DNA from 3 places in the Streptomyces sp. NPDC005808 genome. Region 2 is predicted to be linked to each of the others. Evidence: riboswitches for the same ligand, from Rfam matches in the RefSeq annotation. Region 2 holds a riboswitch; each other region holds the start of a gene.
The links. Region 2 has a riboswitch for cobalamin ahead of ACFYPC_RS09300 (prenyltransferase/squalene oxidase repeat-containing protein). Riboswitches for the same ligand answer to the same signal wherever they lie in the genome.
Positions count from the first base shown of each region.

Region 1: it holds a riboswitch for cobalamin, as region 2 does, so the genes downstream of both, ACFYPC_RS17315 (cobalamin biosynthesis protein) here and ACFYPC_RS09300 (prenyltransferase/squalene oxidase repeat-containing protein) in region 2, are expected to answer to the same signal.
Region 3: it holds a riboswitch for cobalamin, as region 2 does, so the genes downstream of both, ACFYPC_RS06700 (CbtB-domain containing protein) here and ACFYPC_RS09300 (prenyltransferase/squalene oxidase repeat-containing protein) in region 2, are expected to answer to the same signal.

Region 1 covers NZ_JBIAIK010000007.1:60,133-67,647, forward strand. The annotation lists gene ACFYPC_RS17290 (alpha/beta hydrolase family protein) at 1-29, opposite strand, end outside; gene ACFYPC_RS17295 (class II aldolase/adducin family protein) at 463-1,194, opposite strand; gene ACFYPC_RS17300 (lysozyme) at 1,391-2,134, shown strand; partial or broken gene ACFYPC_RS17305 (anion permease) at 2,323-3,477, shown strand; gene ACFYPC_RS17310 (hypothetical protein) at 3,602-3,823, shown strand; cobalamin riboswitch at 3,963-4,106, shown strand; gene ACFYPC_RS17315 (cobalamin biosynthesis protein) at 4,206-5,147, shown strand; gene ACFYPC_RS17320 (cobyric acid synthase) at 5,144-6,652, shown strand; gene cobN (cobaltochelatase subunit CobN) at 6,649-7,515, shown strand, end outside.
Region 2 covers NZ_JBIAIK010000003.1:474,026-481,540, reverse strand. The annotation lists gene ACFYPC_RS09310 (PP2C family protein-serine/threonine phosphatase) at 1-820, shown strand, start outside; gene ACFYPC_RS09305 (phosphotransferase) at 900-1,589, opposite strand; cobalamin riboswitch at 1,651-1,806, shown strand; gene ACFYPC_RS09300 (prenyltransferase/squalene oxidase repeat-containing protein) at 2,028-3,317, shown strand; gene ACFYPC_RS09295 (SCO2322 family protein) at 3,314-3,946, shown strand; gene ACFYPC_RS09290 (CbiQ family ECF transporter T component) at 3,969-5,195, shown strand; gene ACFYPC_RS09285 (ABC transporter ATP-binding protein) at 5,192-6,859, shown strand; gene ACFYPC_RS09280 (ECF transporter S component) at 6,856-7,515, shown strand, end outside.
Region 3 covers NZ_JBIAIK010000002.1:698,263-705,777, forward strand. The annotation lists gene ACFYPC_RS06675 (cobalt-precorrin-6A reductase) at 1-479, shown strand, start outside; gene ACFYPC_RS06680 (MDR family MFS transporter) at 546-2,633, opposite strand; gene cobF (precorrin-6A synthase (deacetylating)) at 2,716-3,486, opposite strand; gene ACFYPC_RS06690 (DUF309 domain-containing protein) at 3,556-4,080, opposite strand; tRNA gene ACFYPC_RS06695 (tRNA-Pro) at 4,180-4,253, shown strand; cobalamin riboswitch at 4,641-4,783, shown strand; gene ACFYPC_RS06700 (CbtB-domain containing protein) at 4,819-5,037, shown strand; gene ACFYPC_RS06705 (CbtA family protein) at 5,058-5,822, shown strand; gene meaB (methylmalonyl Co-A mutase-associated GTPase MeaB) at 5,941-6,924, opposite strand; gene scpA (methylmalonyl-CoA mutase) at 6,921-7,515, opposite strand, start outside.

The DNA of each region.
Region 1 (7,515 bases), on a different contig from region 2:
GCTGCGGCCGTCGCTTTGACAGTGCGCACGCGTCCAGTCTCCAGGGAGAGCCGGTTATCGGCCAGCGGGGGCGGGGCTTGGGATGACGCCTGCTCGGTGGAGTGCGGCCGCCGTTTCGGTGGGGTGGCTGCTTTCGGCCCGCCGGTGTGCCGGGACCTTCGACGTCGGCCGCGCGGCACCCGGGGCTCATCCGGACTGACGGACGGGCAGAGCCCTGGGCCACCGGGTGGCTCGGCACCTCCGAACTCGACACCTCCGAAAAGGGGCTCCCCGGCCGGAGGTCCGGGCCGGGGGATCCGAACCGGGGCGTCCGGGCCGGACTCCGCACCGGGGCGTCCGAACCGGGCTCCGCTGCGGCGGGCGGGGACTGCCACCCGGCGGGGCAGGGCCGAGCCCTGTTAGCCGGAGCGAGCAGGGACACGCGCAGGCCCCTACCCCGTTGCCCATCCACGCGCCGGCCCCCTACCCCCGTTGCCCGTACCCCTTCAGCCGCTCCCCCGCCGCCTCCACCTGCTCCTCTGTCAACAGTGTGGGGGAGAGTCCGGGTACGGAGGACGCGGTCAGCCAGACCCGGCACATCCACTCCAACTGGGCAGTGCGGTCGTAGGCCTGGCCGAGAGACGAGCCGTAGGCGATCGTGCCGTGGTTCTGGAGGAGGCAGGCCGTGCGGTGGGTGAGGGCCTGGCGCATGTTCTCGGCCAACTCTGGTGTGCCGTAGGTCGCATAAGGGGCAACACGGACCGGACCGCCGAGATCGCCCGCCATGTAATGGATCAGGGGGAGTTCGGGGACGAGTGTCGAGACGGCCGTCGCGTGCGGCGCGTGGGTGTGGACGACGGCGCGTGCGTCGGTGGTGCGGTAGACGGCGAGATGCATGGGCAGTTCGCTCGTCGGGAGGAGCGAACCGCGCATCTGTCGCCCGTCGAGGTCGACACCCACGGCGTCGCCGGGCGTCAGCCTGTCGTAGGGCACTCCCGTCGGTGTGACCAGGACGGTGTCCCCGACGCGTACCGAGACGTTGCCCGACGTACCGACCACCAGCCCCTCGGCCACCGTGCGGCGGGCCGTGACGACGAGTTCGTCCCACGCGCGTTCCTCCGTGCCGCGCGCGTCCGGAGCGTGCCACTCCCGCGCCACCTGCGCACCCTCCCGTCCGCCTCGATCACCCCGTGCGTCCCGCCGCTGCTCAGCCATGCCGCGATCCTGCCAGGCGCCGAAGTCAACGCGGCGGCGGCGAGGGCACTTTAGGGCGGAATCCATGCGTCCGTAAGATCACATACAGGCACACATCATCCCTCTGTGTGCAATTGGCCGGAGATCGACGATCTTTCGATGATCTTCCAGTAGCCTCTGGGGGTTTTGTCACGCACGCCACCATTCCGGGGGAAATATGGCCCGTGATAACAGGCTGTCCCGCCATCGCGCCCGCGTCGTCGCGGCCACCATCACAGCGCTCACCGTCGGAGGGACCGCTCTCGCCGAGATCCCGGCCGCCGCGGCCGGCCAGCCCAAGGGGCACGACGTCTCCTCGCACCAGAAGAACGTCAACTGGCAGAGCGCCAAGGCGAAAGGCGCACAGTTCGTCTACGTCAAGGCGACCGAGTCCGACACCTATCGCAATCCGTACTTCAGCCAGCAGTACAACGGGGCACGAGACATGGGCATCATCCACGGCGCCTACCACTTCGCCCTGCCGAACAAGTCGTCCGGCACCGCCCAGGCCGCGCACTTCGTGCGCAACGGCGGCGCCTGGCAGGCGGACGGCTGGACGCTGCCGCCCGCGCTCGACATCGAGTACAACCCGTACGGCAAGGACAAGTGCTACGGCCTGACCAGAGCCAGGATGGTGAGCTGGATCAAGGCATTCAGCGACGAGGTCAAGCGGCAGACCGGACGCCGTCCGGTGATCTACACGACCACACACTGGTGGAACACCTGCACCGGCAGCAGCCGCGCCTTCGGCGCGAACCACTCCCTGTGGCTCGCGCGCTACGACTCGGCGACCGCGGGCACCCTGCCGGCCGGCTGGTCCTTCTGGACCTTCTGGCAGTACGACAACAGCGGCAGCCTGCCGGGTGACCAGAATCTCTTCAACGGATCCACGACCCAGCTCAAGAAGCTCGCGAAGGGCTGACCGAACCCACGGAACCCGGCATTCCGCCTGTGTTCGAGACATCAGGCCGGATCCGCAGCCGTCCCTCCGGCGCATCCGGAGGGGCGGCTCACCATAGGGACACTCACACGCCTATCCACGTTCATCTTCCGTTCATTCAGGTTACCTACGGTCCTCCTGCCACTGATCTCAAAGAGAAGCCTGGGTAAATGGAACACATCACGCTCCTCCTCGGAATCGTGATCGTCACCGCTCTCGTGTTCGATTTCACGAACGGTTTCCACGACACCGCCAATGCGATGGCTACGACCATTTCGACCGGTGCGCTCAGACCCAAGACGGCGGTGGCCATGTCCGCCGTGCTGAATCTCGTCGGGGCGTTCCTCTCCGTGGAGGTCGCCAAAACGATCTCCGGCGGCATCATCAACGAAGAGGGCATCCGCACCGAAGTGATCTTCGCGGCGCTCGTCGGCGCCATTCTCTGGAATCTGCTGACCTGGCTTCTGGGGCTGCCCTCCAGCTCTTCCCACGCTCTCTTCGGCGGCCTCATCGGCGCCGCGGTCATGTCGGCCGGCTGGTCGTCGGTCAATGGCTCGACCGTCGTCACCAAGGTGCTGCTCCCCGCGATCGCCGCGCCCGTGGTGGCCGGGCTCGCCGCCATGCTGGCCACCCGGCTGACCTACCGGATCGGCAACCGCGCCGACGAGAAGGCGACCGCCAAGGGCTACCGCGCCGGCCAGATCGCCTCGGCAGGCCTGGTCTCGCTGGCCCACGGCACGAACGACGCGCAGAAGACGATGGGCATCATCACCCTCGCGCTGGTCACCGGCGGTGTGATCGCGCCCGACTCGAACCCGCCGACCTGGGTCATCGTCTCGGCCGGTATGGCCATCGCGCTCGGCACCTACCTGGGCGGCTGGCGCATCATCCGCACCATGGGCAGGGGCCTCACCGACCTCGCGCCGCCGCAGGGCTTCGCCGCCCAGACCAGTGCGGCCACGGTCATCCTGGCCTCCTCCCACCTGGGCTTCTCGCTCTCCACCACACAGTCCTGCTCCGGCGCCGTGATGGGCTCGGGCCTCGGCCGCAAGGGCGGTGTCGTCCGCTGGTCGACCGCGAGCCGCATGTTCATCGCCTGGGGCCTCACGCTCCCGGCGGCGGGCCTGGTCGGCGCGGGCGCCGAGTTCCTCACCCAGCAGGGCACCTGGGGCATCGTCCTGACGGGTGCGCTCCTGGTGGCCGGGTCCGCTGTCATCTGGAACCTGTCACGCCGTCGGCCGGTGACCATCGACAACGTCAACGAGATCGCCGCCGAGCCCTCGGGCGGGGGGGGGGGGGGGGGGGGGGCGCGCCCCCCCCCCCCCCCCCCCCCCCCCCCCCCCCGCGGGCGGCCCGCTCGCCGGCGGCCTGGCAAGCGATCTGAAGGCCACCATCCCGTCCCCGGACGCGGAGCCCACCGCTCCGGCCACGGTGTAAGGAACGAACAGCATGCACATCGACTGGGCAGCCCTCGGCTCCGTCTTCGGAGTCAGTCTCGTGACCACCGTGGCCCTCGTGGGCCTCTTCACCCTGGGCATCGTCGGCCTCTCCAGGCGCGAGTCGGCCTCAGCTCAGGGCGGCTCCGCCGCTCTCGCGGTCACCGGCGCGTACGCCTGCTTCGCCGCCTGCGCGGCGGCGGTGGCGTACGGGATCTATCTGATCGTGGCCTGAGGAGCATTTCAGGACCGCACTGATACCGCACAAGCGAGGCATCACCTCGGGTAGGGCGCGGGACGTGTCAACGTCCCGCGCCCTACCCGTATGTGGGCCTTCGCACACTCTCCCCCCGCAGGTCAACAGCAAGTTGACGGGTCTTCCAACGCCATGGTGGACTGCCGGAGCCAAGTACGACGGCACGAGAGGAAGCCGGTGCAAATCCGGCGCGGTCCCGCCACTGTCACCGGGGAATGAAGCCCCCGGAAGCCAGGAACTCTCACCGTCGGTCTCTTCGAACCAGGGCGTGGACACCCTGAGTGAGGACATATCGCCATGCGCGGCTGCCCAAGTGCCCTGCGAACGACAGTTGTGCCTGACCTGACGGTCGGCTGAACCGGTGCGTGCCGATCGCGTCTTCGCGTACGGCGCCGCCGCCGGCCTCCTCGGTGACCTGCTGCTCGGCGATCCCCGCCGCGGACATCCGGTCGCCGCGTTCGGGCGGGCCGCGGGAGCCGTGGAGCGGGTGCTGTGGCGGGACCACCGCGGGTGGGGCGCGCTGCACACGGCCGTGTGCGTGGGCGGTGCCACCGGGCTCGCGGCGCTCGCGAGTCATTGCGTACGTGGATCCCGTACCGCCTCCATCGCGCTGACCGCCGCCGCCACTTGGGCCGTCGTCGGGGGAACCTCCCTCGGCCGGGAGGCCCGGGCGATCGGGAGCGCGCTCGAAGCCGGTGATGTCGAAGTGGCCCGGGAGCGGCTGCCGCATCTGTGCGGGCGGGATCCGCAGGCGCTCGACGCGGACGGGATCGCGCGGGCCGTCGTCGAGTCCGTCGCCGAGAACACCTCCGATGCCGTGGTGGGCGCTCTTGTGTGGGGGGCTGTGGGCGGTGTGCCCGGTCTGGTCGGGTTCCGCGCCGTGAACACGCTCGACGCGATGGTCGGGCACAGGTCCCCCAGGTACCGGCGCTACGGCTGGGCGTCCGCGCGGCTCGACGATGTCGCGGGCTGGCCGGGGGCGCGGCTGACCGCCGCCCTCGCCACCGCTGCCGGGGACGATCCGCGGGGCGCCCTGCGGGCCTGGCGGGTGGACGCCTGCAAGCATCCGAGCCCGAACGCCGGGCCCGTGGAGGCCTCTTTCGCGGGGGCGCTCGGTGTACGGCTCGGCGGGACCCTCGCGTACGGCGGGAGAGTCGAGCACCGGCCCGTACTCAACGGCGGGGGGCGTGCCGTGGTGGTCGGTGACATCGAGCGGGCCGTACGGCTCTCTCGGCGCGTGAGCTGGCTCGCGCTCGGTGCGTGCGTCGCCGGGCGGCTCCTCACGAAGGGGCGTGCCTGGTGAGCGGCGGGCTGCTGGTCGCCGGGACCACCTCCGACGCGGGCAAGAGCGTCGTGACCGCCGGGATCTGCCGGTGGCTGGTGCGGCAGGGCGTCAAGGTCGCGCCGTTCAAGGCGCAGAACATGTCGCTGAACTCGTTCGTGACGCGGGAGGGCGCCGAGATCGGGCGGGCCCAGGCGATGCAGGCGCAGGCCGCCCGTGTGGAGCCGACCGCGCTCATGAACCCCGTGCTCCTCAAGCCGGGCAGCGACCGGAGCAGTCAGGTCGTGCTCATGGGGAAGCCCGTGGGCGAGATGAGCGCTCGCGGCTACCACGGTGGACGGCAGGAAGCACTCCTGGGGACCGTACTGGAGTGCCTCGCCGAGTTGCGGGGCACGTATGACGCGGTGATCTGCGAGGGGGCGGGGAGTCCCGCCGAGATCAATCTGCGGCGGACGGACATCGTGAACATGGGGATCGCGCGGAATGCGCGACTGCCCGTGCTTGTCGTGGGCGACATCGATCGTGGGGGTGTCTTCGCGTCCTTCTTCGGGACCGTCGCGCTGCTGTCGCGCGAGGACCAGGAACTCGTCGCCGGGTTTCTGGTGAACAAGTTCCGCGGGGATGTCTCCCTGTTGGAACCGGGGCTCGACATGCTCCACGGGCTCACCGGGCGGCCCAGTTACGGCGTGCTGCCCTTCCGGCACGGCCTCGGGATCGACGAGGAGGACGGAATGGCGGTCTCGCTGAGGGGCGCCGTCCGGGAGTCCGCGGTCGCCGCGCCCGTCGGCGAGGACATCCTGCGGGTCGCCGTCTGCGCCGTCCCCCTGATGTCCAACTTCACGGACGTGGACGCGCTGGCCGCCGAACCGGGTGTCGTCGTGCGCTTCGTGGACCGGGCCGAGGAACTGGCCGACGCGGACCTGGTCGTCGTACCCGGGACCCGGGGGACGGTGAAGGCACTGGAGTGGCTGCGGGAGCGCGGGCTCGCGGACGCGATCGCGCGACGGGCCGCCGAGGGGCGGCCGGTGCTCGGTATCTGCGGCGGTTTCCAGCTCCTCGGCGAGCACATCGAGGACGAGGTCGAGTCGCGGGCAGGTCATGTCGACGGGCTCGGGCTGCTTCCCGTGCGGGTGCGGTTCGCGCGGGAGAAGACGCTCACGCGGCCCGTCGGAGAGGCCCTCGGGGAACACGTCGAGGGGTACGAGATCCATCACGGCGTCGCCCAGGTCACCGGCGGGGACGCCTTCTTGGACGGCTGCCGGGTCGGCGAGGTCTGGGGTACGCACTGGCACGGCTCGCTGGAGTCGGACGGGTTCCGGCGCGCCTTCCTGCGCGAGGTGGCGGCCGCCGCGGGGCGTCGCTTCGTACCGGCCGCCGGCACGTCGTTCGCGGCACTGCGCGAGGAGCAGCTGGATCTGCTCGGCGATCTGATCGAGGAACACGCGGATACGGACGCGCTGTGGCGGCTCATCGAGTCGGGCGCGCCGTCAGGACTGCCTTTCATTCCACCGGGAGCGCCCGCATGAGCACAGTGTTGTTGTTGTCGACCGCCGACACGGATCTGCTGGCGGCCCGGGCCTCCGGCACCGCGTACCGGATCGGCAATCCCACCAGGGTGGATGTCGCCGCTGAACTCCCCGAGCTGGTCCGGGGCGCGGATGTCGCCGTCGTACGGCTGCTTGGCGGGAAGCGGGCCTGGGAGGACGGGCTCGCTTTCCTCAAGTCGTCCGGCATTCCGACCGTGCTGCTGGGCGGGGAGGCCGTCCCCGACGCCGAGTTGATGGCCGAGTCGTCCGTGCCGGCCGGTGTGGTCGCCGAGGCGCTGCGCTATCTCGTGGAGGGCGGCCCGGACAACCTGACCGAGCTGGCCCGCTTCCTCTCCGACACCGTGCTGCTCACCGGCGAGGGCTTCGAAGAGCCGCGGAAGACGGCCGAGTTCGGCGTCCACGGTGAGCGGGTGTTCGTCGAGGGCCGTCCGACGATCGGCGTGCTTTTCTACCGGGCGCACGAGCTGTCCGGCAACACCGCCTTCGTCGACACGCTGTGCGACGCGATCGAGGCGCGGGACGCCAACGCCCTTCCCGTGTACTGCGGTTCGCTTCGTGACGCCGACGCGGGGCTCTACGAGATCCTCGCCAAGGCCGACACACTGGTCGCCACCGTACTCGCAGCCGGCGGCACCCACGCCTCGCAGGCGTCCGCGGGCGGTGACGAGGAAGCGTGGGACATCGGGGCGCTCGCCGACCTCGACATCCCTGTCCTGCAAGGGCTCTGCCTCACCTCCTCACATGCCGCGTGGGAGGCGTCGGACGCCGCCCTCTCCCCCATGGACGCGGCGATGCAGGTCGCGATCCCGGAGTTCGACGGGCGGCTCATCACCGTGCCGTTC
Region 2 (7,515 bases):
GTTCGGCCTGCGGTGGACCGGGCTGCTGCTCGGCTGCGCGCTCACCGTGTACGCGGCCCGGCAGCGCGAGCGCCTCGCCATGACACTGGCCGAGGCCCGCGAGGTGGCCCGGATCACCCAGGAGGCGATTCTGCGGCCCATCTCCCGCACTCTGGACGGCACTCAGGTCTGTACCCGCTACCACAGCGCCGCCCGCGAATCGACCGTCGGCGGCGATCTGTACGACGTCGCGGTGACGCCGTACGGGCTGCGTGTCCTCATCGGTGACGTACGCGGCCACGGCCTCGACGCCGTCCGGCTGACCGCCGACACGATCGCGGCCTTCCGTGAACTCGCCTACACCGCACCCACCTTGACCGTTCTGGCCGGTGCCCTCGACACGCGGCTCGCCCCGGAGCTGGCCCCCGAGGACTTCGTCACCGCCGTGTTCGCCGAGTTCGCGCCCGGCGAGGTGCGGATCGTCAACTGCGGCCATCCGCCGCCCCTGCGCGCCGGCCACCGGGTCGAGTTCCTCGAACCCGTCGTCCCCACACCGCCGTTGGGGCTGCGCCCGGAACCGCGCCAGTACCGCGTACGCCTCCAGCCCGGCGACCGCCTGCTGCTCTACACCGACGGCCTGACCGAGGCCCGCGACACGGAAGGCAACCCTTTCCCCCTTCTCGGCGAAGCGGCACTGGCCCTGCGCGACCCCCTCCCCGACGAGGCCCTCAACACCCTCTACACCCGCCTGACCGCCCACACCGGCACCGCCCCCACCGACGACCTGGCTCTGGTCCTGTTGCAGCCCACCGCAGCGACGATCCCGGCATGCGCGCTCTGAGGTTCAAGGTGAGCGCCAAGGCGCGCTCTGAGGTTCAAGGGTGAGCGTCAAGGCGCGCTCTGAGGCTCAAGGATGAGCGTCAAGGACGAGCGGATCCCGAAGAGGGCGGCAGCAGCGTACGGACCAGTTCCTCGGCCTCGCCCAGGATCTGGACCTCGGTCTCACTCATCGTCGGATTGACCGCCCGTCGCTGCCTCGCCTCCCGGAGGCCGGCCTCGGTCACGCCGGGTGGGCCGTCGCCGAGCATCGCGGCCAGCGTCTCGCGGGCCACCTGAGCGTGCGCTCCGCCGGCGACGGCGGCCTGGGCGAGGATCACGGCGGACATACCCCAGTCGAGTCCGGGCAGGCCCTCCTCGGCGTTGGCCCAGTCGATGACCTTGGGGCCTTCGGAGGTGAGCATCACGTTGTCGGGGTGCAGGTCCAGGTGCAGGACGCGGATGGCGGGGTCGGCGGAGAGTCTGGCGGGCACGGCGTGCAGGGCGCGGAGCAGCCGGGCGAGCGTGACACCGGCCTCCTGGGGGCCGAACTCCCCCGCGACGAACGCCTCCAGCATGGTCGGCCCGGACAGCCGCTCCATCACCAGGTCGCTGCGGGTCGCCAACCGCACGGCCGGCGCCGGAAAGCCGTGGCCTCGTACGTGTGCCATCACCGAGGCTTCGGCGGTGGCGTCTCCCCGTCCCCCGCGGATCCGGCGCAGTACCCACGCCTCGTCCAACTCGTAGACGTCCGCCGAACGCCCCGAGCCGAGCAGTCTCCCCGTTGTCCTCATGGGCCGAACCTACCGGGGGCTCACAGGCGGCCCTCAGCGGCCGGCCAATGGGCCGGTAGAGTGAACCAGTCGTCATCACGCCCGTACGGGGGGAAGCCGGTGCAAATCCGGCGCTGACCCGCAACCGTGAGCCACTTGAACAGCCTGAACTGCTTGAACTGCTTGAACTGCTTGAACAGGTGGTGAGCCGGATTGCCCCGTCCGGAGCGTGACCGGCTCGCGCCATCGGCGGTCCGCCGGTGGCCGGCACCGTCGAGGCATACGGGGCCGGAGCCGCCCGGATACCAGTGTGCCCGGTGCTGCCCGGCTCCCCCACAGGGGAGAGTCATGATCGTTCGCCGCAGCGCAGCCGTTCACGCAGCGGTACAAGGAGCGGTTCACGGAGCGGTTCAGGCAGCGGTACACGCAGCGGTTCACGTCACGAGGCCGGCCGCGCTGTTGGCCGCGATCGCCGTGGCCGGTACCGCCTTCGCGCCGACCGCCGCCGCCGCCGCTGCCGCTACCGCCGCCGCTTCAGACGCTTCCCCCTCTCCTTCCCCCGCACTTCCCTCGGGTCTGTACGGCTCCGCCGACCCCACCTACGACGGCGTCTGGCGCCAGTCGCTCGCGCTGCTCGCCCAGCACACGGTGGGCGTGACGCCCGCGGCCAAGGCCGTCGACTGGCTGGCGGGGCAGCAGTGCGCGGACGGGTCCTTCGCTCCGTACCGCGCCGACGCCACCGCGAAGTGCGACGCCAAGACGATGGTCGACACCAACAGCACCGCGGCCGCCGTGCAGGCCCTCGCGGCCCTCGGCCGGCACGACTCCGCGGCGGGCAAGGCCGTCGCATGGCTGAAGTCCGTACAGAACAAGGACGGCGGGTGGGGATACGTGGCAGGCGGGGCGAGCGACGCGAACTCCACGTCCGTGGTGGCCGGGGCGCTGGCCGCGACGGGCGAGAAGCCCGCGGACGTGACCTCCCAGGGTGGGAAGTCTCCGTACGACGCCCTTGCGGAGCTGGCGATCCCCTGCGACGCGGACGGCGGCGGCGCCTTCGCCTACCAGCCGGACAAGAAGGGGAAGCTCGTGGCGAACGCGGACGCCACCGCGGCGGCCGTGACCGGAGCGCTCGGCAGGGGCTTCGCCGGCGCCGAGGTGCAGCCGACGAGCGACGGCGTCTCCTGCGAGGCCGCCGACGACGCCGACGGCGCCGACCCCGAGCGTGCCGCGCAGAACGGCGCCGCATACCTCGTGGAGTCCCTCGCCAAGGACAAGTACCTCAAGTCGGCGCTGCCCGGAGCCGAGGACCAGCCCGACTACGGCAACACCGCGGACGCGGCCGTGGCGCTGGCCACCGCCGGCCACCGCGACGACGCGGCGGACACGGTGCGCTGGTTGGAGGCGCACGCCGCACAGTGGGCCGGGCAGAGCGGACCGGCCGCGTACGCGCAGCTGATCCTCGCCGCGCACGCGAACGCGTTCGACCCGCGCGACTTCGGCGGCCGGGACCTCGTCAAGGAGCTGGGCGCGACGGGCCCGCCGGCGCAGGCGGCGGCGTCCGACTCCGGTGCCGCCAAGCCGCAGTCGCAGTCGCAGTCGCAGTCGCAGTCGCAGTCGCAGTCGCAGTCGCAGTCGCAGGATGGTGACGACGGCGGCCTCGGCGTCTGGTGGATCGTCGGCGTCGGTCTCGTCGCCGGTATCGGTATCGGCTTCCTGATCAGCGGCCGCAACAAGAGGCAGAGGCTGTGAGCCGACGTCGTACGACTCCCCTGGTCCTGGCCGGGCTCCTGCTCGTCCTGGGGCTCGGTTCGGCGGGGCAGGCCCACGCGGTCGGCTACCGCTACTGGTCCTTCTGGGACCTGACCGGCGGCCAGTGGACGTACGCGACACAGGGCCCGTCGACCGCCCGCCCGTCCGACGGCGACGTCCAGGGTTTCCGCTTCGCGGTGAGCGAGGACTCCCAGCACGCGACGAAGCCCCGCGGCGCCACCGGCTTCGCGTCCATCTGCGCCAGGACACCCGCCCAGCAGGGCAAGAAGCGCGTGGCCCTCGTCATCGACTTCGGTACGTCCACGGACGCGCCGTCCGGCGAGACCCCACCGTCCCCGCGCACGGCCTGCGCCCGCGTCCCCTCCGACGCGACCTCCGCCGAAGCCCTGGCCTCGGTCGCCGAACCCCTCCGCTACGACACCAACGCCCTCCTCTGCGCCATAGCGGCCTACCCCCGGACGGGCTGCGGCGAGCCGGTCTCCACCGCCTCCCGCCCCCAGCCCGATGCAATCGGCTCCGGCCCGTCAGTAGGCCTGCTCGCCGGAGCAGCAGCCGTCGCCGCCCTGGCCGGCGCGGCGATCTGGCAAGCACGACGCCGCAGGAGCTGACGTGAGGAGGGGTGAGACTGCTGTGGGCGATCGTCCCGCGCGGCGGAACCGGCGGGCGCGGCCACCAGCACCGGGTGCCGGCCCACGCGAGGCCCGCTCCAGGCGCCGTACCCCCACGCCGGAGGCCACCCGCACCAACGCCACCCACCCCGCCGCCTGGTGGATCTGGGCCCTGGGCCTGGGAACAGCCGCCTCCCGCACCACGAACCCGCTCCTCCTCACCCTCCTCGTCGGCGTAGCCGGATACGTCGTGGCGGCACGGCGGAGCGATGCCCCCTGGGCCCGCTCGTACGGCGCGTTCCTCAAGCTCGGCATCGCCGTCCTCGGCATCCGCCTCGCGTTCGCCGTCGTCCTCGGCTCCCCCATCCCCGGCACGCATGTCGTCGTCACGCTCCCCGAACTCCCCCTCCCTCACTGGGCCCAGGGCATCCGCATCGGCGGCCGGGTCACCGCCGAGGGCCTGGTCTTCGCGCTGTACGACGGCCTGAAACTGGCCACGCTCCTCATCTGTGTAGGCGCGGCGAACGCCCTGGCGAACCCGGCACGTCTGCTGAAGTCGCTGCCGGGCGCCCTGTACGAGGCGGGCGTGGCCGTCGTCGTCGCGCTGACCTTCGCGCCGAACCTGATCGCGGACGCCCAGCGGCTGCGCGCCGCCCGCCGCCTGCGGGGCCGCGCGGACCGGGGCCTGCGCGGTCTGCTGCACGTCGGACTCCCTGTCCTGGAGGGCGCGTTGGAGCGCTCGGTCGCGCTGGCCGCGGCGATGGACGCGCGCGGGTACGGCCGTACCGCCGAGGTACCGCCCGCCGTCCGCCGCACCACGGCCGCACTCACGCTGGGCGGCCTGCTCGGCGTCTGCGCGGGAACGTACGGACTGCTGACCGCGGAAGGCGGCACCTACGGTCTGCCCGTGCTGCTCGCCGGGCTGGCCGCGGCGCTCGGCGGCCTGCGGCTGGGCGGCCGACGTTCGCTGCGGACGCGGTACCGGCCGGACGCGTGGGGTGTACGGGCGTGGCTGGTCGCGGGTTCCGGCGCCGCCGTCGCCGCCTCGCTGGTCGTCTCCGCCTCGCAGGACCCGCAGGCGCTGCGCCCGGGCGTCGTACCCCTGGTGGCCCCCGCTCTCCCGCTCTGGCCGGCGGCGGCGATCCTGCTGGGCCTCCTGCCCGCCTTCATCACCCCTGCCCCTACCCCCATCCCCACCCCGATTCCGACCCCGATTCCGACCCCGACGCGCAGGGAGCAGTCCTCATGATCCGCTTCGAGGATGTCTCCGTGACGTACGACGGGGCGGCCGAACCCACCGTCCAGGGCGTGGACTTCGAGGTCCCCGAGGGTGAACTCGTCCTGCTGGTCGGCCCTTCCGGGGTCGGCAAGTCGACGATCCTGGGTGCCGTCAGCGGGCTCGTCCCGCACTTCACAGGCGGCACCCTGCGCGGCCGGGTCACGGTCGCGGGCCGGGACACCCGCACGCACAAGCCCCGCGAACTCGCCGACGTGGTGGGCACGGTGGGCCAGGACCCGCTGTCCCACTTCGTCACGGACACGGTCGAGGACGAACTCGCGTACGGCATGGAGTCGTTGGGTCTTCCCCCGGACGTGATGCGCCGTCGCGTGGAGGAGACCCTCGACCTCCTGGGCCTCGCCGACCTCCGTGACCGTCCGATCGCGACGCTCTCCGGCGGCCAGCAGCAGCGCGTCGCCATCGGCTCGGTACTGACCCCGCACCCGAAGGTCCTGGTCCTCGACGAGCCCACGTCGGCCCTGGACCCCGCCGCCGCGGAGGAGGTCCTCGCCGTGCTGCAACGCCTCGTGCACGACCTCGGCACCACGGTTCTCCTGGCCGAGCACCGCCTCGAACGCGTCATCCAGTACGCCGACCAGGTCGTCCTCCTCCGCTCCCCGGGAGCCGCTCCGCTGCTCGGCCCGCCGTCCGAGGTGATGGCGGTCTCGCCGGTGTATCCACCGGTCGTCGGCCTGGGCCGGCTGGCCGGCTGGACCCCGCTGCCCCTGACGGTGCGCGACGCACGCCGAAGGGCGGGCGAACTGCGCGAACGGCTCACAGCACCGCCGCCCCCATCACCCCTACAGGCGTCCACTCCCATCGCCTCGCCACCGCGCCCCACCCGCTTCCTCCGCAAGCACACCTCGCCGACCCCAACGCCCCAGCAGCCGGCCGCAGTCGAGGCCCTCACCGTCCGGCGCGGTCGCGTCGAGGCGCTCCGCCGGGTCGATCTCAGCGCCGCCCCCGGCGAGACGATCGCACTGATGGGACGCAACGGCGCCGGGAAGTCCACGCTGCTCGCGGCGCTGGTCGGGCTGGTCGAACCGGCGGCCGGATCCGTGCGGGTCGGCGGAGCGGTCCCGCATCGCACCGCCCCGCGTGACCTCGTACGCCGCGTGGGCCTCGTACCGCAGGAACCACGGGATCTGCTGTACGCCGACACGGTGGCCGCCGAGTGTGCGGCGGCCGACTCGGACGCGGGCGCCGAGCCCGGTGGCTGCCGGGCGCTGGTGTCCGAGCTGCTGCCGGGCATCGGCGACGGCACCCACCCGCGTGATCTGTCGGAGGGCCAGCGGCTGGCGCTCGCGCTGGCCGTCGTCCTGACGGCCCGACCCCCGCTACTGCTCCTCGACGAGCCGACCCGCGGTCTCGACTACGCGGCGAAGGCCCGCCTGGTCACGCTGCTGCGCGCACTGGCCGCCGAGGGCCACACCATCATCCTGGCCACCCACGACGTGGAGCTCGCGGCCGAGCTGGCCCACCGTGTGGTCATCCTCGCGGACGGCGAGGTCGTCGCCGACGGCCCCACGGCCGAGGTGGTCGTCGCGTCCCCGTCCTTCGCCCCGCAGGTCACGAAGGTGCTGGCGCCGCAGCCGTGGCTGACCGTCGCCCAGGTGAGGGAGGCGCTCGGATGACCGCCCACCAGCCGGAGAAGCCCGGCACCCCGTGGGCCGAGCCGGGCCAGGTGCCCCAGCACCGAACCCAGGGCCGGAGCCAACACCCCCACCCACCCCAGCGGCAGGCGCGGGCCATCCACCTCGGCCCCCGCTCCGTCCTGGCCCTCACCCTCACGAGTGCCACCGGCGTCGCCGCCTTCGGCTGGCCCCTCTTCGCCGACCCGACCTCCCAGGCGAGCGCCCACGCGCAGGACGCGCCCTGGCTCTTCGCTGGCCTCCTGGTCCTGCTGGTCGGAGTCGTCGCCGCGACGATCTCGGAGTCCGGGCTCGGCCCCAAAGCCGTGGCGATGCTCGGGGTGCTGGCCGCGACCGGCGCCGCGCTGCGGCCGATCGGGGCCGGGACGGCCGGGATCGAGCCGATGTTCTTTCTGATGGTGCTGAGCGGGCGGGTGCTCGGGCCGGGGTTCGGGTTCGTGCTCGGGTCCGTGACGATGTTCGCGTCGGCGCTGCTCACGGGCGGGGTGGGGCCCTGGATGCCGTTCCAGATGCTGGCCATGGGCTGGTTCACGATGGGCGCCGGGCTGCTGCCGGGTCCTGACCGGCTGCGCGGGCGGGCCGAGCTTGCGCTGCTCGCCGCGTACGGGTTCCTCGCGGCCTTCGCGTACGGCACCGTC
Region 3 (7,515 bases), on a different contig from region 2:
CGGCGACCGGCGTTCCGGCTGTGGCGCTGCGCCGCCCCGGCTGGCGCCCCGGCCCCGGCGATCGCTGGCACTCGGTGGCCTCCCTGGGCGAAGCCGCCGCGCTGCTCCCGGAGTTGGGCCGCCGGGTCTTCCTCACCACGGGCCGCCTGGGCCTCGCGGCCTTCGCGGAGCTGCCCGAACTCCATTTCCTCGTCCGTTCGGTCGAGCCGCCCGAGCCTCCGCTTCCCCCGGACGCGGAGGTGCTGCTGGCGCGCGGTCCGTTCACGGTGGACGGCGAGAAAATCCTGCTGCGGGAGCATCGCATCGACGTCCTGGTGACCAAGGACAGCGGGGGAGAGGCGACGGCGGGGAAACTCGCGGCCGCACGTGACCTGGGGCTGCCGGTGGTTCTCGTACGCCGCCCGCCCCTTCCGGACGGCGTCAGCGCGGTCCCGGACGTCTCGTCGGCCCTCGCCCGACTGGACCTCGGCGCGAGCTGACGGGCGCGCCAGCTGGGTGCCCGACCGGACCTCGGCGCGAGCTGACGGGCGCGTCAGCTGGGTGCGTCAGCCGGTTGCGGCGGAGGCGGGCTGGAGCTGCCGGCCGGGCGGCCATCCATTGGTCAGGTCCTCGACCAGCAGGCGCTTGGCGATGGAGTCGACGGCGGCGCGCAGGTCCTCGCCCGACGGGCGGCCGATGTCCTGCTCCACACGCTGGGCGAGCCAGGTGCCCCACGCCCTGCCGATGAGCTGCGCCTCCCGCTCGCCCGCCGCGGTGTGCGAGAAGAGTGAACCGTCGCGGGTGAGGTAGCCCTCCTCGACCATACGGTCGAAGACCGGCACCAGAACCTCCGGAGGCAGCCGGCGCCGGGCGGCGATCAGCCCGAGACTCGCATGGCCGACCAACCGGGTGAACAGCTCCACCTGCATCACGGCCCACGCCCCGGCCACATCGAGGCGGGTGTCGGAATCGGTGACGATACGGCGCGCGGTGTCGAGCTCCGTACCGCCGATGATCTTTCCGACCGAGGCTTCCAGGACCCGCTGCGAGTCGGCGCTGGAGGGGGACGCGAAGCCCTCACCCATGTCGGTCGAGCCCATTCGCGCGCTGTCACGCAACTGCACCTGCTTGAGGAACAGGGCCACGAAGAAGCCGAGGACCGCTACCGGGACCGTCCAGAGGAAGACGGTCTGGAGCGTGTCGGCGTACGCCCTGACGAGGGGTTCGGCCGCCGCCGACGGCAGTCTGTTCAGCGCTTCCGGGCTCTGCGAGGCCTGGGCGATCGCGGCCGGATCCGCCGCGCCGGTGCGGGTGGCCTCCGCGACCCCGTCGGTCAGGTTCGGCTTCAGAGAGTTGGTGTAGATCGTGCCGAAGACGGCTGTCCCGAAAGAGCTGCCCAGCGTACGGAAGAACGTGACGCCGGAGGTCGCGGTGCCGAGGTCGGCGTAGAGCACGGTGTTCTGCACGGCGATGGTCAGCACCTGCATGGACAGCCCGATCCCGGTGCCCAGCACGAACATGTACAGCGACTCCAGCCAGGCGCTGGAGTCCGGGCCCATCAGCGAGAGCAGATAGAGCCCCACCGCCATCACCAGTGAGCCGGCGATGGGGAAGATCCGGTACCGGCCGGTCCTGCTGACCACGTTGCCGCTGAAGACGGAAGCGATGAGCAGGCCGATGACCATGGGCAGCGTACGGACGCCGGAGACCGTGGCCGAGTCGCCGTCGACGTACTGCAGATAGGTCGGCAGGAACGTCATCGCACCGAGCATCGCGAAGCCCACGATGAAGCTGAGGATCGAGCAGACCGTGAAGACGGGGTTGGCGAACAGGCGCATCGGCAGGGTCGGCTGGGCAGCGCGGGTCTCGGCCCAGCAGAACAGGCCGAGCGCGATCACACCGCCCACGAACAGGCCGATGATCGTGCCCGAGCCCCACGCGTACTCGTTGCCGCCCCAACTGGTCGCCAGGATCAGTGCGCTGGCACCGATCGCGACGAACGCGATGCCCAGATAGTCGATGACGGGGCGGACCGCCGACTTCACGACGGGAATGGTGCGGGCCGCGGCGATGACGACGACGATCGCGATCGGCACGTTGACGTAGAAGGCCCAGCGCCAGGTCAGATGGTCCGTGAACAGACCGCCGAGCAGCGGTCCGATGACGGTGGCGACGCCGAAGACGGCACCGATCGCGCCCTGGTACTTGCCACGCTCCCGAAGCGGGATGACATCCGCGATCAAGGCCATGGCGGTGACCATCAGACCCCCCGCACCGACGCCCTGGACCGCGCGCCAGAGGATGAGCATCGTCATGTTCGGCGAGAGGCCGCACAGGAAGGAACCGGTGATGAAGATGATCGCCGAGGCCTGGAAGACCACCTTGCGGCCGAACAGGTCACCGAACTTGCCGACCAGGACTGTGGCGACGGTCTCCGCCAGCAGGTACGCCGTCACCACCCACGACATGTGCGCCGCGCCGCCGAGATCCGACACGATCGTCGGCAGGGCGGTGCCCACGATCGTCTGGTCCAGGGCCGCGAGAAGCATGCCCAGCATGATCGTCACGAAGACGACATTGCGGCGCCGCTTGTCCAGCACCGGCGGTGCGGGCGTCTCCGCGGCGGGCGGCACGGTTTCCTCGGTGGTCGTCACATTCGTCACTTTCACACCGGAGTGATCCAGGTGCATGCGGGACGACCCGCCCGGCGTACAGGCCCCGCAGCTGCCGAACGTGCTACCCCTTCGGGTGCCTGCGCAGCAGGTAAGTGTCCATGATCCATCCCTTGCGCTCGCGGGCCTCGGCGCGCAGCCGCTCGATACGGGGGCCCGCCTCGGCTATGGGGCCCGAGGCGAGGATTTCGTCGGGAGTGCCTATGTAGGCGCCCCAGTAGATGTCGATGTCCTCGTCGGCGTACTGCCGGAAGGCCTGGTGGGCGTCGAGCATGACGACCACGTCGTCGACGCCGTCCGGGAAGCCCTCCGCGAGGCGGCGGCCGGTGGTGATCTGAACGGGCCGGGCGACCCGGTTGAGGCCCGTCCGGTGCCGGGCGACGAGCGCGGACACACTGCTGATGCCGGGCACCACGTCGTACGTGAACGACACCCCGCCCCGCTCCAGGATCTCCTCCAGGATCCCGAGCGTGCTGTCGTACAACGACGGGTCGCCCCACACCAGGAAGGCGCCGCTCTCCTCCTCGCCCAGCTCCTCGGAGATCAGGCGCTGGTAGATCTCGGCCCGGGCGCTGCGCCAGTCTCCGACCGCCGGCGAGTACGCCGAGCCCCCGGCGGTCCGGTCGCGGTCCGGGTCGCGCGCCTCGACCAGCCGGTACGTCCCCTCGGGTATGTGCGCGTCGAGAATGTCGCGGCGCAGCTGGACGAGGTCGGCCTTCACCTCGCCCTTGTCCAGGATGAAGAACACGTCGGTGTCCCTCAGCGCCTTGACCGCCTGAAGCGTGAGCTGGTCGGGGTCACCCGCCCCGATCCCGATGACATGAATCTTTCGCACACCCAGAGTCTGCCGCACACCACCGACAGTGGATCCACCGCACCGGGGGAGGGAGGGCGCTCGGCTTCGTCACGGCCGGCGTCCGCGCAGCCGCGGCGCCCAGGCCGTCGCGCTGATCGCCGTACCGTCCCGCTCCACGGCTCCCGCCAACTCCCTTGCCCAGGAGCCCAGCTCCGCGAGCACCATCCCGTAAGGACGTGCCCGGCCGGTCCCCGCAGCCCACTCCTCCACCGCCCCGGCACCGCGCCGCAGCAGCCGGGCACCGCCCGTCGTATTGCCCCTCGCCGCGTGCGTGAGCCCCACCGCGAGCTGGGCCAGTCCCCGCCACAGCGCACGCTCCTCCTCGGGCCCGGCCTTCCAGGCGTCCTCGAACACCTCGTGCGCGTGGAACGGTTTACCCCCGTCCAGCAGCGCCTGCGCCTCGGCGACGGTCTCCTCGGGGCTGCGTACGAGACCCTCGGGCTGCCGCTCCACCCCGTCCGCGCCGTACGGCAGTGGCCGCCCCAGACCGTCACGCGGCCGGGCATTGCGCGCCCGCCCGTGCGGGTCCCGGTCCCGCCCGCCGTCCTGCCGAACCTCAGATGCCCCGCTCATACCCCGATTGTCGCGCGCTCGCGCCATTAACGGAGCAGCCCTTGGGTGGGGTAAAGTTCTGTTCGCACGATCACGCGGTTCACCGCTGGTCGGACGCATCGGGACGTGGCGCAGCTTGGTAGCGCACTTGACTGGGGGTCAAGGGGTCGCAGGTTCAAATCCTGTCGTCCCGACGGTGCGAAGGGTCTTCGCAGGCGAGAGCCTGCGGGGGCCCTTTTCGTGTGCCGTTTCCGGTCGTCGGGGTGGGCATGGGCCCCACCGGTTGGTCCGGAGACGGACACGGCCTGACCGTCGGGCCGCAGAACTGCCGCCTCCGTTGCCCGCGGCGGCGATGGCCGAGAGGCCGTCGGCCGCGCCTTGGAGCCCCCGTCGCCGGAAGCGTCCGCTTCGAACGCCGCCTGTTCCGGGCGGTGTTCGCGATCGCTGGTCAAGGTGGGCATGGGCGCCTTCTCGACACGCCGCGGCCCGAGTCGTGTCACCGGTGACCCACGCGTCGCACCGGCCGCGTCACCAGGCACGAGAGGAAGATCACGCCAGGTGACGCGGTCTTGGCCATGCACGCGACACACGGTACCGTCGGTCCGTTATCGACGACGGCGAGACGGAAGCCGGTGAGAATCCGGCACGGTCGCGCCACTGTAAATGGGACGCCCCTTGGGGCGCACCCGGAGTCAGACCCGTGGCCGTCGTCATGTGCACCACCGAGATGGGACGCGAACTCCCAGAGGAGGTCCTGCCATGGCGCAGCATGTCGCCCAGCCGACAACCACCCCCGTCATCCCGGCCAAGCTGCCGCTCAAGGACATCGCCCCCTGGGCGGTCTTCTTCGGCATCCTGATGCTGGTCCTGTTGTACTTCGTCGGCGCTGAGCAGGGCGCCACCTCCGTCGTCTCCGGCGAGGAAGTCCACGAGTGGGTGCACGACGCCCGCCACCTCCTCGGCTTCCCCTGCCACTGACGAAGGACGCCGCGCGCCTGATGAACTCCGCAACAGTAAGAAACCTTCTCGTGCGGGGCATGCTCGCCGGCCTCGGCGCCGGTGTGCTCGCCCTGATCGTCGCCTACTTCCTCGGTGAGCCGAGCGTCGACAGCGCGATCAGCTTCGAGGAAGCCCATGCCTCGGGCCACGACCACGGCCACGAGGTGGAACTCGTTTCCCGCAGCCTCCAGTCCACTGCCGGCCTCGCCACCGGTGTGCTGATCTACGGGGTGGCCTTCGGCGGCATCGCCGCCCTCGCCTTCTGCTTCGCGCTCGGCCGCGTGGGCCGGTTCAGTGCGCGGGCGACGGCGCTGCTCCTGTCGGGGGCCGCGCTGCTCGCGGTGTACGTCGTGCCGTTCCTCAAGTACCCGGCCAACCCGCCCGCCGTCGGCAACGGCGACACCATCGGCAAGCGGACCACCCTCTACCTGCTGATGATGGTGCTCAGCGTGCTCCTCGTCGTCGCCGCCACCATCCTGGGCAAGTGGCTCGCCCCGAAGGCGGGCACCTGGTACGCCACCGTCTCGGCGGTGGCCGCCTTCGCCGTGGCGATCGGACTGGCGTACGCGTTCCTGCCCGTCGTCCAAGAGGTGCCGGCCGACTTCCCGGCCACCGTGCTGTGGCGCTTCCGCGTCTCGGCGCTTGCCATCCAGATCACCCTGTGGGGCGGCTTCGGCCTGGTGTTCGGCGAACTGGCCGAGCGGTTGCTCCATCCCAAACCTGCGCAGGCCGCAGCGGGACGGCCGGTAGCCGCCGCCAACTGACCTGACCCGTCACACGAGCCAGGGCCCACGGAATCCTCCGTGGGCCCTCTCGCGTTTTCGGCTGTCGACCAACTCCGCTGCGGGATCCGCGGACAGATCCTCATCGCAGGGGGTTGGTTCAGGAGCCTTTGCCGCCGAAGGCCCCGAGAATACGTTCGGCCGCGAGTGTGGCCGTCAACTCGCCCTCCCTGACCTGCTGTTCGAGGGCAGGTGTGAGGGCTCGTACGGCCGGATCGGCGTGCAGACGGCCCAGGAGTTCGTCGCGGACCATCGTCCAGGTCCAGTCGACCTGCTGGTCACGGCGTTTGGCGGCGAGCCGGCCGGTCGAGTCGAGGAGTGTGCGGTGCTGTTCGAGGCGGTCCCAGACCGTGTCCAGACCGGCAGACTCGCGGGCGCTGCAGCTCAGCACGGGAGGCGCCCAGGCCCCGTCCTTGCCGTGCATGAGCCGGAGCGCGCCCGCCAACTCCCGTGCGGCAGCCTGCGCGTCGCGTTCGTGCGGTCCGTCCGCCTTGTTGACGGCGATCACGTCGGCGAGTTCCAGGACGCCCTTCTTGATGCCCTGGAGCTGGTCGCCGGTGCGGGCGAGGGTCAGCAGGAGGAAGGAGTCGACCATGTTCGCGACGGCCGTCTCGGACTGGCCGACGCCGACCGTCTCCACCAGCACCACGTCGTAGCCCGCGGCTTCCATCACCACGATCGACTCGCGTGTCGCTTTGGCGACCCCACCGAGTGTGCCGGCGGTGGGGGAGGGCCGGATGAAGGCCGCGGGGTCGACGGCCAGGCGTTCCATCCTCGTCTTGTCGCCCAGGATCGAACCGCCCGTACGGCTGGAGGACGGGTCCACCGCCAGCACCGCCACCCGGTGACCGAGCGCGGTCAGCATCGTGCCGAAGGCGTCGATGAACGTCGACTTGCCCACGCCCGGTACTCCACTGACGCCGATCCGCCGGGCCCGGCCGCTGTGCGGGAGCAGCTCGGTCAGCAACTCCTGGGCCAGGGCCCGGTGCCCGGGCCGGGTGGACTCGACGAGGGTGACGGCGCGCGCGACGAGCGCGCGCTTCCCGTCGAGTACGCCCTTGACGTAGGTGTCGAGTTCGATCACAGGTCGTGCCCGAGGTCGGCAGAGAGCCGCTGGACGAGGTCGTACGCCGCGTCGGGGATCACCGTCCCGGGCGGGAACACGGCGGCCGCTCCCATCTCCAGCAGGGTCGGCACGTCCTGAGGAGGGATCACCCCGCCCACGACGATCATGATGTCCTCGCGGCCCTCCGCCGCCAGCTCCTCCCGCAGCGCCGGTACGAGGGTGAGATGGCCGGCGGCCAGTGAGGACACCCCGACGATGTGCACGTCCGCCTCGACGGCCTGGCGGGCCACCTCGCCCGGGGTCTGGAACAGCGGGCCGACGTCCACGTCGAAGCCGAGGTCGGCGAAGGCGGTGGCGATCACCTTCTGCCCGCGGTCGTGACCGTCCTGGCCCATCTTGGCGACCAGGATGCGCGGGCGGCGGCCCTCGGCCTCCCCGAAAGCGTCCACGAGCGTGCGTGTGCGGTCCACGGACGGGGACTCGCCGGCTTCGTTGCGGTACACACCGGAGATCGTACGGATCTGGCCCGCGTGCCGCCCGTACACCTTCTCCAGGGCGTCGGAGATCTCCCCGACGGTGGCCTTGGCACGGGCCGCGTTCACCGCCAGC